Regions from separate parts of the Clostridium sp. AF32-12BH genome, predicted to be linked through region 2. Evidence: riboswitches for the same ligand, from Rfam matches in the RefSeq annotation. Region 2 holds a riboswitch; the other holds the start of a gene.

What was found. Region 2 has a riboswitch for cobalamin ahead of DWZ40_RS12255 (ABC transporter substrate-binding protein). Riboswitches for the same ligand answer to the same signal wherever they lie in the genome.
Region 1: linked by a shared signal. The riboswitch ahead of DWZ40_RS16810 (sirohydrochlorin cobaltochelatase) and the one ahead of DWZ40_RS12255 (ABC transporter substrate-binding protein) in region 2 are both predicted to bind cobalamin.

Annotation. Positions count from the first base shown of each region.
Region 1 is NZ_QUEH01000020.1:26,047-34,232, reverse strand. Features, by position in the region: gene DWZ40_RS16825 (iron ABC transporter permease) at 1-653, opposite strand, end outside; gene DWZ40_RS16820 (ABC transporter substrate-binding protein) at 788-2,077, opposite strand; gene DWZ40_RS16815 (hypothetical protein) at 2,097-3,086, opposite strand; gene DWZ40_RS16810 (sirohydrochlorin cobaltochelatase) at 3,281-4,312, opposite strand; cobalamin riboswitch at 4,513-4,732, opposite strand; gene DWZ40_RS16805 (MATE family efflux transporter) at 4,785-6,143, opposite strand; gene DWZ40_RS16800 (TetR/AcrR family transcriptional regulator) at 6,121-6,723, opposite strand; gene adhE (bifunctional acetaldehyde-CoA/alcohol dehydrogenase) at 6,920-8,186, opposite strand, start outside.
Region 2 is NZ_QUEH01000011.1:104,769-112,954, reverse strand. Features, by position in the region: gene DWZ40_RS12280 (5-methyltetrahydropteroyltriglutamate--homocysteine S-methyltransferase) at 1-55, opposite strand, end outside; gene DWZ40_RS12275 (threonine/serine exporter family protein) at 255-1,619, opposite strand; gene DWZ40_RS12270 (MATE family efflux transporter) at 1,880-3,250, opposite strand; gene DWZ40_RS12265 (MerR family transcriptional regulator) at 3,342-4,172, opposite strand; gene DWZ40_RS12260 (diguanylate cyclase) at 4,560-6,629, shown strand; cobalamin riboswitch at 6,666-6,852, shown strand; gene DWZ40_RS12255 (ABC transporter substrate-binding protein) at 7,105-8,186, shown strand, end outside.

The DNA.
Region 1 (8,186 bases), on a different contig from region 2:
GGCTTCGCCATACAAAAAGCAAGCACAAAGACCGGAAGCACCACAGCCGTGATCACCCTTACCTGATCCCAGGTCGTTCCAGAAAAGCTGCCCATAGACCAGTTGTGCAGGTTCACGATATTCGCGTCGTCCGCAAAGGTCACCACAAAATCCGTAATTGCCGAACAGATATAGCTGATCATGACACCGCATACGACTAACACCGACATCTGCCGGATCCGTTTTGCGATTACCAGCACAAAGCCCATGGAAAGCATGGAACCGGCAAAAGCTGCCACGATCATGATTGCTGAGCCCATAAAAAGTCCTTTTCCAAGAAACAGAATCATGACCAGTGCCACCACCAGCTTTGCCCCGGAAGAGATTCCAAGGACAAACGGTCCGGCGATTGGGTTTGAAAAAAAGGTCTGGAGCAGAAATCCGGACACGGAAAGCGCCCCGCCAAGCAGCGCCGCTGCAAGAAGTCTTGGCAGACGGATATCCCACAGGATGTGGAATGCTGTACTCTCTCGGTCTGTTCCGGACAAAATCGCCTGTATGTCCTGGAGAGAAAGAGAAACACTTCCCACGCGAAAGCTTGCCGCCGCAAGAACCGCCAGCAAAAATCCCAGCAGCAAAAATCCAAGTTGACAGCGCATGATCCGATTCTTCATAACGTTTTTCCTCTCATTCTTTCCAAACTGCAAGACAAACGCATTCCTGCACTTGCCTTTGCGCAGCTTTTTCCAGGACTATTTTCGTAATCACCCGCGTTTTCCCGCCTACGGCTGCACTGCAAAGCCTGCATTTACTGCAGCCGGTGCAGATAATGTAGTTCTCCATCCGCAGGATTTTCCTCTGCCAACACAGTGTGCAGATCCAGGATCATATTGCCAAGTCCCATCGTCTCCTGGAACATATTTTTTCCGGTACACCAGACATTGCCTTCTTTGACGGCCTTAAAATCTGCCAGAAGCGGGCTCTTCGCCAGAAGCTGATCGAGCGTCTCCAGTTCCCCGTCTATGGTACTGTTGTAGATCAGAATATCCGCATTCTTTGCTTCCGCATAAAAGGTTTCCATCTGCATGTTCATCGTGGAAAGCGCATTTTCCTCTTCCGATGCGGTCTGCGGCACATAACTTCCGCCCGCAAGCTCGATCATCTTTGCCACATAATCTCCCGGTTTTCTTACATTCACCGCACCATTTGATGTGATGTAGAAAAATGCTGCAGTTTTTCCGGTCGGCTGTTCAGACAGCACGCCGTCTAAGGCTTCCATATTTTCCCGGAAAAGCTGCTCTGCCTTTTCTTCCTCGTCAAACAGTACGCCGTACAGCCGGATCCATTCCATTCTTCCAAGTGGGTGCTCCTCATAGCTGGAACGCTCTACCAGTACCGGGATCTTCAGCTGTGTAAGCTGCTCTTTTACATCCGGCGTATGGTAGATCATGGTCGATTCCACCGCCAGGTCGCAGCCATCTGCCAGAATCTTTTCGTAATCCGGGGCACTGTATTTTCCTGCATAGGTGAGGGTTCCGGCTTTCATTGCCTCTTTTGCCGCTTCCACATACCACCCGGATTCTTTGGTGCCGGACAACGTGATCCGGTCCGTGCGTCCGATCGCCGCGATCAGATCCATCGCGGAGGTTGCCGCCAGATACACATGGTCTAACGGTTTCTGCAAAACAGTAATGGAATCCGGGACGCCTTCCGGCACCGGCATGGTTTCCGGTACGACCAGATACTTCCCGTCATCCTGAATCTGAATCAACTCATAACCGCCCTCGTAAGAATCCACGCTAAACTGCGTGGCATACAAAAGCTCCATGCTGCTTTCCGGCTGCATTTCACTCCAGACCGGTGCTGTCAAAGCTGCGTTTGTATCTGATGTTGCACCGGAAACTTCTGTGTCCGTGTTCGTCCCACCAGAAACTGCTGCACCTGTGCCCGATGATCCAGCTGGCACAGAATCAGCGCCTGATGATGAACCCGTTGCCGGTGTTCCGGCGCATCCCGGCATTCCTGCCAGACAAGCAATCAGCACTCCAACCGCCAGAAGCTTCCGCATCCGTTTTAATGCTTTCCTGTTTTTCATCATACGCCTTACGACCATCCCTTTATTTCACCTCAGCAATGGAAGCAGAATCAAACAGCAGAGTATAGTCAATCTCATGCGGCGTGCTCATCGCCGTGGTATCTGCTGCCACGGAAATCTTCCGGTCAAACACGGCAACCGGAATCTCAAATGCAGAATTTCCGCCCTGGTTTACCGGCAGGAATTTTTCTTCCCCAATCTTCATGTAATCATAGTTCGGACTGCTCCAACGTACCGTTGCAACTGCCTCTCCATCCTTAATTTCTAGCTTTGCCGGAGACTCCACCGTTACCTTTCCGGAACCGCCCTCCATGGACACCTTCACGGTGTAACTGCCGTCTGCAAGTCCCAGACTCTCTGCAGTCACCTGCTTACTTTCCAGATAGGCATCGTCTGGAAGGGAATCTGCACGAAATACCAGTACCCGGTCATACCACTTTTCTTTTTTCTTGCTGAATGCACTGCAGTCAATTTCTTTGTCAAGCGCCTCTACCGGCACCGTAAAATGATGGCTTCCATCCGACGCCTCTTCATACGGGATCATGTCCTCCTCAGAGACATTGACTGCCTCAGCGCCGGTTCCCATATAAAGCTTTAAGTAGCCGGTACCGCCCATCTTCATATCCGCTGTCATCGCGCCATCCTTTACGGTAAGCTCACATTCCTCGATCTGAAACATGGAAGAACTGGAATCCACGTCTACCGGATACACGCCATCCTTTAATTCCGAAGCCGGAACCGGGACCATGCCCTCTGTCCCTACCTGTTTCTCCGCGACCGTCTCATCCGCTGCTGCGACTGCGCTGTCCGCGGAGGATTCGTTCTGACCTTCGCTCTGATTTTCGTTCTGATCTACCGTTTTCTCCTGTGCACCATCCGCTGTTTCTCCTGTGACAACCGGCGCGCCGCCCTGTGCAGGCAAAGTCTCTGCCTGATTTTTTCCGCCGCAGCCTGCTGCCAGCATACCACTCAGGCAAACGACCGCCATAACGCCATAGATTTTCTTCTTCATAACAATGCTCCTTATTCTCTATAAACCAATTAGTGGAGGCACCGCTGGCGCCTTCTCGCTATGTAGTCTAATAAAAACGGGCGGCTGGAACTCCATCCTGCCACCCGTTTTCTCTATCTTCTGCTCGAATTTTACATCCAATGCCTCTTACCAGCAACATTTTGGCGATTTCCAAATGCTGCTGCAACACAATTTTATTTTAAGGTATCGATTGCAGCCTGAGCATGCTCGGTAAACAGCTTCTGGATCGGCTCTAACTCACCTAAGCCACGCAGAATACAGGTTACCTCATAACCCTCTTTCTCAAACTCCGTCTTCCAGGAACCATCCTCGTCGCCTGCCATATCGTTGTTTGCATGGTCACCGGCTACAATCATAAGCGGCTCAAGAACAACCTTCTTGTACTCGCCCTCTTTTACCTTTGCAATCACATCCTCCAGACTCGGCTCAGCCTCAACGGTACCTACATAGTAGTGCTCAAAGCCTTCATCTGCCAGCATCTGCTGCATCTTTGCGTAAACCGCATTGGAGTCAGCCTCAGTGCCGTGACCCATAAAGCAGATTGCGGTCTCGCCGTCATCGTACTCTGCGGTTGCGTCTGTGATTGCCTTGATGACTGCCTTAAAATCATCGTCGCTGGTCAGAAGCGGCTCGCCCACTGCTACCTGCTCAAATGCATCAGAATTCTGTGCGATCTCATCGACCAGATCATGGTACTCCAGACCATTCATCAGATGGGTCGGCTGGACAACCAGGGTCTTTACGTTATTGTCAATGGCACGCTTCAGTGCTTCGCCTACATTATCGATTGCTACGTTATCTCTGGACTTTACATGGTCAATGATGATCTGGCTGGTAAAGCCTCTTCTTACGGAATAATCCGGGAATGCTTCTTCCATTGCGTTCTCAATTGCGCCAATGGTCAGACGGCGGCTGTCGTTAAAACTGGTTCCAAAGCTGACAACCATTAACTCCTTCTCGCCGATTTCGTCCTGATTTCTTGTGTTATCCATAGATGCATCTCCGGTGTCGTAATTTTCTTCGTCTTCTGCCTCAGCCTCTGCAGTGGTTTCTTCCGCTGTGGTCTCAGCCTCGGTTGCTGCCTCGCTGGAAGTTTCTGCTGCTGTGGTTGCCTCGGTTTTCTCTGCCTTTCCTGCACAGCCTGCCATCATCGCAGCAGAAAGCGCAGTGACTGCAAATAATGCTGTCAGTGTTCTTTTTTTCATGTTCTTCTCCTTCTCTGAAATAACGTGGTATCATAAACCACCATTGCTGACACTATCGATTTTGGAATACCTGGAGAAGTCTCACGCATTCATGGCAGAACCGTCCCTGCCTGCGAATAGTAACAAAAAACTCTGCTTTTTGTGATCCGGAATAAGGATCTGCAGAATAACGGTACGACCAAGTCCTCGTGATCTGGAATTCTCCTGTACCAACAACCGGCAGGTTTCCTGGCTTGTCCATCCACGCACTGAAAAATCCCTTCCCAGTCTCCAAAAACCAGTGGGCAGCATACCATTTGGTATCCTTGTCATCCAGTGCTCCCTACTTACAGTGACGAGATCGCGCAGGTCTTCCACCTGCTTCCCTTTTACCCATTGTCTGTACATGCAGACTCCGGCACCGATTGTCCTAATTTCGATATGTATCCATAGTAGCATTCCCAACCGGAAAAAGCAACCCACACCACCTTTTTTACATGTCATTTGCCAGTTTTTTCAGATACGGGATCACCATAAGCGCCGCAGTCACCAACGATATTGTCTCTGCGACCGGAGTAGCCCATGCCACACCCTGAATGCCAAATAAAGCATTGAATAAGATCATAAACGGTACGTCTGCCGTTCCTTTTCTCAGCATGGAAAGGATAATCGGCTGTTTTTTCTTACCAGTTGCCTGAAAAACAGTCAAGACAAAAAATGTCATTGTCGTCATGGAACAGGCAGAGCAGATGATATGCAGAAAATTACAACCATACTCTACCGTTTCCCGGTCATTGATAAACATCCGGGTCACTAAAGCTGCATTGGTATAAAGTCCTGCCGCAATCACCAGTGACACGCCCAGGCTTAAAACAAATAATCTCTGAATTGCCTGAAGCATCCGTTTCCGGTTCCCGGAAGTAAAATTATATCCAATTAACGGCAAGGTTCCCTGCGTAATTCCCTGCGCCACGGCAAATGCCAGCATATTCACTTTCTTCGCAATGCCCATTCCCGCTACTGCCACATTCGAATATCCGGCAATGATATGATTTAAAACGGTATTGGAAACGGTTCCCATCATGGAAATCAGAAAGCTTGGCAAACCAACACTCAGGACCTCAGCCGGAATATGTTCCCCCAGTGTATACTTAGCTGGTGAAAACGTCAAGGTACTCGTCGAACGGATTTTCCAGATAAACCGCAGAAAATAAAGCAGAGCCATGCTATTGGAAAGCAGGGTTGCAATTGCAGCTCCTTTAATCTGAAGATGAAGCCCATAAATAAATAACGGATCCAGGACCATGTTTAAAATACCACCAAAAGCTACGCCAAAACTTGCCTGTCTGGAATAACCTTCGGCACGGATCAGATGGGCCAGTGCCGGATTCATAACGGTTGGAATCGCACCAAGTCCAATGGTCCAGAGCAGATACGATGATGCCATGTCAAACGTCTCTTCATTTGCGCCAAGAATTGGCATCAGTACCGGCCGTGAGAAAAGGATCAGAATACCATAAAGACCCGCACTGATCGCTGCTGTCCAGATGCAAAAAGCACTGCAGCGCGATGCTTTTTCCCGTTCATCTGCGCCTAAAAATCGCGAGATCAGACTGGAACCACCGACTCCAAACAGATTGGAAAGTGCCGTCATAAACATAAAAAGCGGCATGGCAAGAGTTGCAGCAGCTACCTGTTTTGGATCTCCAAGCTGCCCGATAAAAAATGTATCTGCCATGTTGTAAATGATCGTTATGATCTGACTGACTACCGTCGGCACTGCCAGGCTCAGAATCGCCTGCGTCACCGGCATACGCGCAAATAATTCCTCATCCTTTTTTGTTTTTGTCATGCTCAAACTCCCTCTTTTCTTCCTGTCTCAGGCTGTTAATGTAACACTGAACAGCAAAATGAAAACTCTTATCCACATCCATCGGATAATGAGAAAAGAAACCTGTATCCTCCTGCGAAACAAATCCATGTACGATTGCCCGAAATAGCCTTCGGTAATGGATGCTTTTTTCTTCGCTTAAATGAAAATCTTCTAGCATTTTCTTCAGCGGATCCGTAAAAAGTGTCGCTGCATCATCCAATACCCGATTATCTCTTGCTGCTGTATTCATGATCAGCCAGTACAGTTCCCGATGCTTCTTAGCAAAGCTGCGATACGCATCTGCCAAAAGCCGTACCGCATCTTCACCATGTTTCCCTTCTATTGTCTGCATCTCCGTTTCTTTTTGAAGACGCAACGCATAACGACATATCTCCGCAATCAGTCCATCCATACTTTCCACATGATTATAAAGAGATGCTGTTTTTATCCCCAAAAAATCAGCCAGCAATCGCATGGAAAACGTTTCCCTTCCCTCCTTCTCAATCAACTCTGCTGCTGCTTTTATCACGATTTCTGAATTCAATCCTTTTTGTGCCACTCAGATCCACCTTTCTGTTTCACATATATCCAGGAACTGGCTCCTGCTCAATAAAACTAATGGTATTAGTTTTATTGTAAGCGAATGCCATTCGTTTTGTCAACAGCAATCAAATATCATAATCCACTTCATCCTCTATTTGGAGAACAAAAAATGCCCCGGGATTCCATTCCGGGACATTTTTTTGTTCTATATCTTACTTTCCGTAGTAAGCTCTTAAGTACATCTCCTTGATCTCGCTCATCAGCGGGTATCTCGGGTTCGCACCGGTGCACTGATCATCGAATGCCTGCTCAACCATAGCATCCAGGGTATCTAAGAAGTACTTCTCATCCACACCATACTCTGCAATGGTTTTCTTCACACCAACAGCTGCCTTCAGCTCTTCAATCTTCTCGATGAGTTTCTTCACAGCTTCTTCGTCGGTCTTCGCCTGAATGCCTACGAAGCGTGCGCACTCTGCGTAGCGGGCCATGGTGTGCGGATACTGGTACTGGGAGAAGGTTCCCATCTTTCTCGGGCACTCAGCAGAGTTGAACTCTACAACCAGGGAAATTAACAGTGCGTTTGCAATGCCGTGCGGCAGGTGATGGAATGCGCCAAGCTTATGTGCCATGGAGTGGCAGACACCTAAGAATGCGTTTGCAAATGCCATACCAGCCATGCAGGAAGCGTCCGCCATCTTGCTTCTTGCCTCTACATTGCTGCCATCATTGTATGCAGTCGGCAGGTACTCAAAGACATTCTTCATAGCCTTCAAGGCCAGACCATCCGTATAGTCGGTTGCCATAACAGAAGCATATGCCTCCAGTGCATGGGTCAGAACATCCACACCAGATGCACTGGTTAAGCCCTTCGGCTGGCTCATCATGTTATCGGTATCTACGATCGCCATATTCGGCAGCAGCTGGTAATCTGCTAACGGATACTTCACGCCGGTCTCCTGATCGGTAATAACCGCGAACGGAGTTACCTCGGAACCGGTACCGGAAGAAGTCGGGATCGCTACGAAGTAAGCCTTCTCACCCATCTTCGGGAAGGTGTAAACACGTTTCCGGATATCGATGAAACGCATTGCCATGCCCTGGAAATCTACTTCCGGATGCTCGTACATTACCCACATGATCTTACCGGCATCCATTGCAGAACCACCGCCCAGTGCGATGATGACATCCGGCTGGAATGCGGTCATGGCCTTTGCGCCCTCGATTGCATTTGCCAGGGTCGGATCCGGCTGTACGTTGGAGAAGCACTGGTAAACAATGCCCATCTCATCCAGTTTATCGGTAATCGGTTTGGTATAACCGTTCATATACAGGAAGGAGTCGGTTACGATGAAAGCTCTCTTCTTGCCCATGACATCCTTCAGCTCACTTAAAGCAACCGGCATGCAGCCTTTCTTGAAATATACCTTCTCCGGTGTACGGAACCACAGCATGTTCTCTCTCCTCTCAGCAACCGTC
Region 2 (8,186 bases):
GGCGTAAAAAGCTGCCTACGTAATCATAACGGAATGGTGTATAGAAATTGCTCATGGGGAATGCTCCTTTTCGATTGTTTTTCCATTTGCAGTTTGGAATTGATGTATTTATTGTACGGACAAGCAGGGAATTTGTAAAATATGGGAAAACAGCGGTTTGCCATAGGATAAAACTATAGCGAATCGCTGTTTTTGTTGTCTGACATATCGAGGCGGTGGCAGGGGAGAGCCTGTTGATTTTATTGGAAATTTGGTTACGTGCAGTAACGGAATGCTTTGTCGGTTATGATCCGGGCAAAGATCAGTCCAAGAGGCAAAGCAATGATGATCATGATCGCAGCGGCGAACCAGGAGACTGCTTCGGTCAGCGACATGATGCCAAAGTTGTAGATTGCCCGGTACAGATAAAGCCCCGGAACCATGATTACGATGGATGGAACGGTAAGAGAGATCCGCGGATAACCATTGTATTTTTTGATCAGGGAAGACAAAAGTCCTGCCGTGAGCGCACCGCTGAATGCGGCGGCTGCAGCTGGTACACCGGCAAGATCCACAAGCTCCAGACGGAGGGTATTGGCGATGGCGCCTATGATGGCGGCGGTCGCAGCAATCGGGATGGAGCTGTTGAACATAATGGAGAAGCCAAACACACCAAAGAAGCTGGCAATCAGTCTTAGCAGCAGGTGAAGACCCGGGGCAAGATTCATGGAAGAAAAATCCTGCGGATGCAGGTTGAGAAGAAGTGCCATGATCCAGGCAAACATGGTTGCCACAACAACGATGATGATGGAATAGGTAAGCCGTTCCAGACCGGATCTCAGATCAAGCTTTGCAAGGTCGATCCCGCTGGTAATAAACGGGAATCCAGGGATGATGAAAAGCATGGAACACAGGTATCCAGCCTCATGAAATTCGGGTATATGAAAGATAAGTTCGGCCAGGTTCAGCAGCAGGGCATAGACCAGGCATGCTGCGGATACGGAGACCGCGATATTCATATAGAGGGTAAAATGATGCTTGATCAATTTGGTGCGGATGAGGTTTCCAATTCCGGCTGCAAGAAAGGCAAGGATCATTTCCACAGGACCTCCGCCAAGCAGAAAGGTGAAAGCACAGCAGGCGATGGCGGCCGCCAGACCCAGCCGGAGCGGAGAGTAAAGCGCATGAATTCTCTCGATTTCATCCAGGCACTTGTGGATTTCTTCTCCAGTCAGGTGCGCTTCCTCGTGCGGAAAACTGTCAACAAACTGCTCCATGCGGTATAGTTTGGCTGTGTTGACTCCGGTGTTGGCGATGCACAGTGACTGGGAAACACAGTCATGACCGTCAAAACAGTTAAATTCAATGGACATAAGACCAACATCTACCGCGCACGTAACCCCCAGTTCTCTGGAAAGCCGGTTCATGGAAGTGCGGACACGCCAGGCTCCGGTTCCGCAGGAAAGCATGATCAGCCCAACCCGACCGATGACGGATGCTTTTTCAATCAATCCGGCTTTTGCGATCAGCACGTGGCTGTCTGCATCTGCATAAGCATGCCATGGAATTTCCATGTGATTTTTTTCCATAATGTCGGTATAGGCCTGCGGCTGACCGGTTGTGAAGGGATTATTTATCATCGGTACTCACTCTTTTCTGGTATTTTTGCTGCTGTTTGCGCTGCCCGTAAACAGTGACATATTTTTCTCAAAGAGATTATACCGTTGTGTGTACAATATGAAAACAGTATCATTGATATAGTGATTATATAAAATTTGTATGGCTTGATTTTCGAAAAAATCTGCTATTCCACCCGCAGCCCTCCCCTGGTTTCATAATCCATGCGGCTTTCTGCCACATTCTGTTCAATCAAATAATTTATATAAGTAGGGCGTGCTCTTTAATCATGATTGGTCTGTCGGGAAGTTGTGAAGAGTTTTTCTGCGTGTTTCCCATGCTTCATCCACATAAACGCGCCGGTGCAGATGATCACAGACAGAAATGAACCGGCTGGTGCGGCAAATCCCATCGGGAACAGCGTGTCCGGGTATTGTCTGGATGCCAGGTAAGCAATCGGAATACGTGCGCAGATAATGGCCGCCAGGTTGTGCATAAAGGAAATACCGGAAAGGCCATACGCGCAGAAATATCCGCTGAAGCAGAAGTGAATCCCGGCAAAAATGGTGTCCCAGATATAGCTGTGCAGATACTGGCTGCCGAGACGGACCACATCGGCGTTATCCGAAAACAGATGGACTGCCGAGCCACCCAGAAACTGCATGAGTACGGAGATCACAATCCCGTAGAAAACGGTAATACTCATGGCGCAAAGCAGCGTCTGGCTTGCCCGCTCGTGCTTTCCGGCACCGATATTCTGGGCAGAGAGTGCGGAGACAGTGGAGAGCATGGAGGACGGGACCAGGAAAAACAGGCTGATCATTTTTTCCACGATACCGACTGCCGCTGCATCGTTTAAGCCACGGCGGTTGGCAATGATGGTGATCACGATGAATGCGATCTGAATGAATCCGTCCTGCATGGCGATCGGAAAGCCAATCTTTAAAAGATTTCCCATAACCGCTCTGACCGGTTTTAAATCAGCTGCATGAAAGCCCGGAATCATTTTTTTACGGAATACCATGGTCAGGGAGACCAGCACGCTGATCGTCTGGGACAGGGTAGTGCCAAGTGCTGCACCGGCAGGCCCCATATGCAGTGCTCCAATGAACAGGTAGTCGAGGGCAATGTTAAACGCACAGGCAATGGCGATGAAATACATCGGACTTTTCGAGTCTCCCATCCCGCGGAAGATGGAGCTGATGATGTTGTAAGCCGTGATAAATGGAATGCCGATAAAGCAGATCGTTAAGTAGATGATGGTGTCCTTCACGGCCTCCTGCGGAGTGGACATGATTGCTGCGATCGGCTTTACAAAGTACAGCAAAACTACGGTAAGGCAAATGGAAAGCAGCATGAACAGCGTTACGGTATTGCCGATGGACCGGTTGACCTGTTTGCGGTCACTGGCTCCGACGGCACGTCCGATCATGACGGTTGTTCCCATGGCCAGTCCGACGATCATGACAGTAAGCATGTGCATGACCTGGCTTCCGATGGAAACGGCCGTGGTAGCACTGACCCCGTTAAACTGACCGATGATGAACAGGTCGGCAGTTCCGTAAAGCGTCTGCAAAAAATAGGAAAGAAAGTACGGAAGCGAGAACAGCAGGATGGTTTTCGGCACGCTTCCAGTTGTTAAATTGTGTTCCATGAATATGTCTCCTTTGATTGAAAATAGGTTTTACAGGCTGATAGCTTTTTAATCTGTGAATAGTTAAGCTCCATGCGTTCGTGAACAGTCATTACGCATTGCACTGTATTGGAATGCAGATTTCGGTTACAAATTTGTCCGTGTCGTTTGTGACACCGTAGTCGATCAGCGTGATTTCGCGGGAAAAGCCGGTAATCTGCATTTTGTGCATGGAAATATAGTCCAGCAGCTTCCGGTACTCTTGCGGTGCTTCGGTATGCTGCCCGTGAAAGCGGATCCGCACAGCCAGCGTTTCCGGCAGTGTGAGTGTGCTGCCGCGATAGAGATCCTCCTGCTCCAGCATGAGGAAGATTCCATCGTACGAAGTAATCTGATGACTCAATAGATGTTCGCAGGAAATGCCGACTCCGACTTTGCCAAGGAAGATCAGTGCTTCGGACTGGGATTCGTCGAGCTTCTTCAAATTGGTTTCCATATCGAGCGGTTCGCCGGTTTTTAGGGAATCATCGATCCATACGATCCGGCTTGCTGGCAGCTGAATCAGGGAGATGGTATCAAGTGGGACACTTTGTGCGTCTAAAAGCCAGTTCAGGCGATGCTCGATTTTTCGTTCGATGCGTTTTAACGCTTCCTGTTTTTCAAGAACGATCTGCCTTTGATGAAGCAGTTTCTCTTCGATGGAAGAAATATCCCGGTTCTGCAAAAAATCAATGATCTCAGCCAGCGACATATCCAGGGCTCTCAGATAGCGTATGGTATTGAGAATTTCAAACTGTTCGGTACCGTAATAGCGGTAGCCGGAATCTGGGGAAATGTATTCCGGTGTGAGCAGACCGATCGTTTCATAATGTCTCAGGCTGCTGACACTGAGATGAAACAATTTCGACACTTCTCCGATTGAAAACAAATTTTTTTTATCCATAGGCAGGACCTTTCTGTACTGCAAAGTTTTTTTGATGAGTTTTATATGCTGCTGCATTTTGTATTGCACGTTTTTTATTATAAACACTACAATGATTATAGAGTCAAGAGAAAAAGTAATAAAACAAAATTTTTCAATACGGAATAAAAATAAAGAGAACTAATTGACAATAATTGGGAATATTTATATAGAAGAAACAGGAATGGAAAGACCGGTGAAACTTGGAAAAAAGCCAGTTTCACCGGTCTTTTTGGACGGAATTTTATGGATAGTTATGCTCAAAATCGACAAGTTTCGCCATAAATCTGCCAAGCATATCGCGTAGGATGTTGAGGCTGTGTTATAATACTATTATATTGCGCCTAAATATAGAAAGTGTATCAGAACATGGAAACAAAAGAGAAACATATGGACTTAAATAACCGTTTTTTGGAAGAAGCTGTTTTTGCGATTGCAGATGGTTACTGCAGCATCAACCTCACGAAGAACCTGATCCCAGGTGTCATGCATCAGGTCGTGGACGGGGTAAATTATGACTTAAATAAACAGCTTGGAATGCCGGAAAATTCCAGCTTTACAGAGATCGTGGCGCAGTGGGCCCTGACGATCCCGGAAGAAGGACGAAAGGATTTTCTGGATGTTCTGGACCGGGAAAGTCTTTTGGCGCGTTACCGAAAGGGGGAACGCCATATTTCCTTCACGTATTGGACGAGGACGGCGACCTACGAGCCGATGCTGGCAGAGGATCATCTGGCGATGTTTGAAGATGAGAAAACGGGCGATATCCTGGGGGTAAATTATGTGCTGGACCGCACGGAGCAGCACCGCTTAAAACAATATAAAGCACAGCTGGAGCAGAAAACGCAGAAGCTGGAAGCTTTGCTGGAGGTGGAAAAGGTATACAATACCAAGCTGTACCTCGATGCGCTGACCGGTGCTTATAACCGCCGTTATTATGAAGAAGTTGTGCATGATTTTACCGGTCCTTCCGGTGTGGCATTGATGGATCTGGATGATTTTAAGATCTATAATGATACCTATGGTCACCAGGCGGGAGACCGTGCCCTGGAAACTGCGGCGAAAGCGGTCCGCGCCTGCATCCGCACGGGAGATATGTTTATCCGCTATGGCGGTGATGAATTTTTGCTGGTTTTAGTCGGGATTCCGTCTCATTTCTTCCAGGCAAAGCTGGATCAGGTACGCGAAAAGGTATACCATGCCAGTGTTCCAGGGTATGCGCATATTCAGCTTTCCATGAGTATCGGAGGTGCCATGCAGACGCTTGCAGAGCCGATGGAAGCAGTTGTCTGCCGGGCAGACCGCCTGATGTACCAGGCAAAGCGTCATAAAAACAAGGTGATCGTGGAGGGCAGCGAAGAGGAACAGAGTCTGGCACATGGCGCTGCCTCCAGCCGGGAACACCAGAAGATCCTGATCGTGGATGATTCCCAGTTAAACCGGGAGCTGCTTGCTGCAATCTTAAGTGACGATTACCAGATCATGGAGGCAGAAGACGGTCAGGAAGGATTGAAAATCTTATATGAGAATCAAAAACAGATCGCGCTGATACTTTTGGATATCAATATGCCGAAACTGGATGGGTTTGGGGTATTGAAAGCCATGAATGCAAACCATATCATCGAAGATATTCCGGTCATCATGATCTCCAGCGATGACTCGGAGGTGGTGATCCGTGAATCTTATGAGCTTGGAGCTTCTGATTATGTGAACCGCCCGTTCGATGCGCGGATCGTGTACCGCCGTGTGGCAAATACCATCAAGCTCTATGAAAAGCAGCGGCGTCTGGTGCAGCTGGTGTCCAGGCAGATCCGTAAGCAGGAGCACAATACGTCCATGCTGGTTGGGGTGTTGAGCCAGATCGTGGAATTTCGAAATGGGGAAAGCGGCTCTCATGTGCGTAACATCCGCAGAATCACAGAGCTTCTGTTAAATTGTCTGACTGCGATCACGGATCAATACAAGCTCACGTCGCAAGAAAAGGAAAATATTCCACTGGCTTCTGCCCTGCACGATATCGGCAAGATCGCAGTGGATGAGAAAATCTTGAATAAGCAGGGAAGACTGACAAAGGAAGAGTTTGAGATCATGAAAACGCACAGCATGATGGGAGCCGAGATGCTCCAGAAGCTGGAGAACTTTGAGAAAGAACCGCTGCTGCAGACAGCCTATGAAATTGCCCGTTGGCACCATGAACGATGGGATGGAAGCGGATACCCGGATGGACTGAAAGAAGATAAGATCCCGATCAGTGCACAGCTGGTATCCATGGCTGACGTTTACGATGCACTCACCAGTGAACGGTGCTACAAGCAGGCGTTTTCCCATGAGACTGCGATTGCAATGATCAAAAATGGGGAGTGCGGGGCATTCAATCCATTGCTGATCCAGTGCCTGACCCAGGTGGAAGAAGAACTGAAAGGGAAAAGTAGAAAATAACAGGTTTTGTATTGACAGTTTCAGCCTGTATGTCGTAAACTATGCTGCGGAATCAGTGTCGGTCGTTTGGGACCGGTGAAAAGGGAAACGGGTGGAAGTCCCGTGCGGTGCCGCCGCTGTAAGCGCATAAAAGGCAGTCTGCATTTCACTGTATCATTATGGGAAGAAATCGGACAACATTGCCGCGCAAGCCAGAAGACCTGCTTTTTCCACTTTTGCTGTCACGGTCCATGACATGGCAAGGGAAACAAGGGGAAAGTCTGCTGTTTGACACGCATGTGTGAACAGGAATAAACGTGTCCCCTGGATGCAAAATACGGTGCATCATTCGGTTTATCGTTGGATAGGCTGAATGGTGCTTTTTCTTTTTTATATGACATTGCGATAGGGCAAGTTATGTTTTTGCATCACATTCCTGCATGGGTGTACAGAAAATTAATTTTTACTCATTTTCAACATCAGGAGGAAAACAATTATGAGAAACAAGAAACTGGTAACATTCACGATGGCTGCCTGCATGATGACAGGCCTGGTAGCTGGCTGCGGCGCAAAAAATGCAGATACTGCTTCCAAGGCAGAGACTGCTGCTGAGAGCAGTACTGAAGAATCGAAACAGGCAGAAACCGAAGAATCCAAAGCTGATGAGGCAAAGACAGATGGTGCAGAGGAAGCTTACGAGCCGGTTACCATTACCTTAAACCTGCAGCGTTCTGGTCTGGGTGAAAATGTAGAATATACCTTTACCAAAAAGCTATCTGCTGTTGTGGCATCCGGTGATCAGATGGCAGATTTCTTCTTTGATCTGGGACTGGAAGACCAGATGGTTGGTTACACGAAGGGAAGCTGCTGGAGTACGGTTTCCCAGTATCCGGCAAGAGACAAGGTGCCGCAGCTTCTGGAGGCAGGAAAGGGCATTTCCAATCTGTCCAAAGAGGAGCTTGCAGCTACCGGCTGTGATTTCCTGATGGGCTGGGACTCTGTATTTTCTGATAAAAACTTCGGAAAAGAGTTCTGTGATGCAAACGGAATTGCCATGTATTTCCCATACGTATGCTCCGATCAGGCAACCTTTGAGGATCTTTACAAGGACTATGAGACCTTAGGAAAAATCTTCCAGGTAGAGGATGTTGCTTCTGAGAAGATCCAGGCAATGAAGGACACCCTTCAGGAAGTAAAAGATACTCTCGGTGAGGATGTTTACCAGAATCCGGTTACCGTATTTGCTTATGATTCCGGTGAGGATGCACCGTTTACCGCATGTCAGGGTATGCCGGGCGACATCATCAAACTGGCTGGCGGAATCTCCATTTTTGATGACATTGAGGCTGGCTGGGCAACTCCTTCCTGGGAAGAAGTTGTAGAGCGCGACCCGGATGTGATCCTGATCCTGGACTACACCGGAGACATTTCTGAGAAGAAAAATTTCCTGGAGACCAACGAGTTCACCAAGGATTTAAGAGCTGTCAAAGAGGGCAAGATCTACTCTGCATGCTGCAGTGATATGCAGGGTTCTGCAGGTTCTGCAGAGGCTGTCAAAGAGATCGCAAAGCAGCTGTA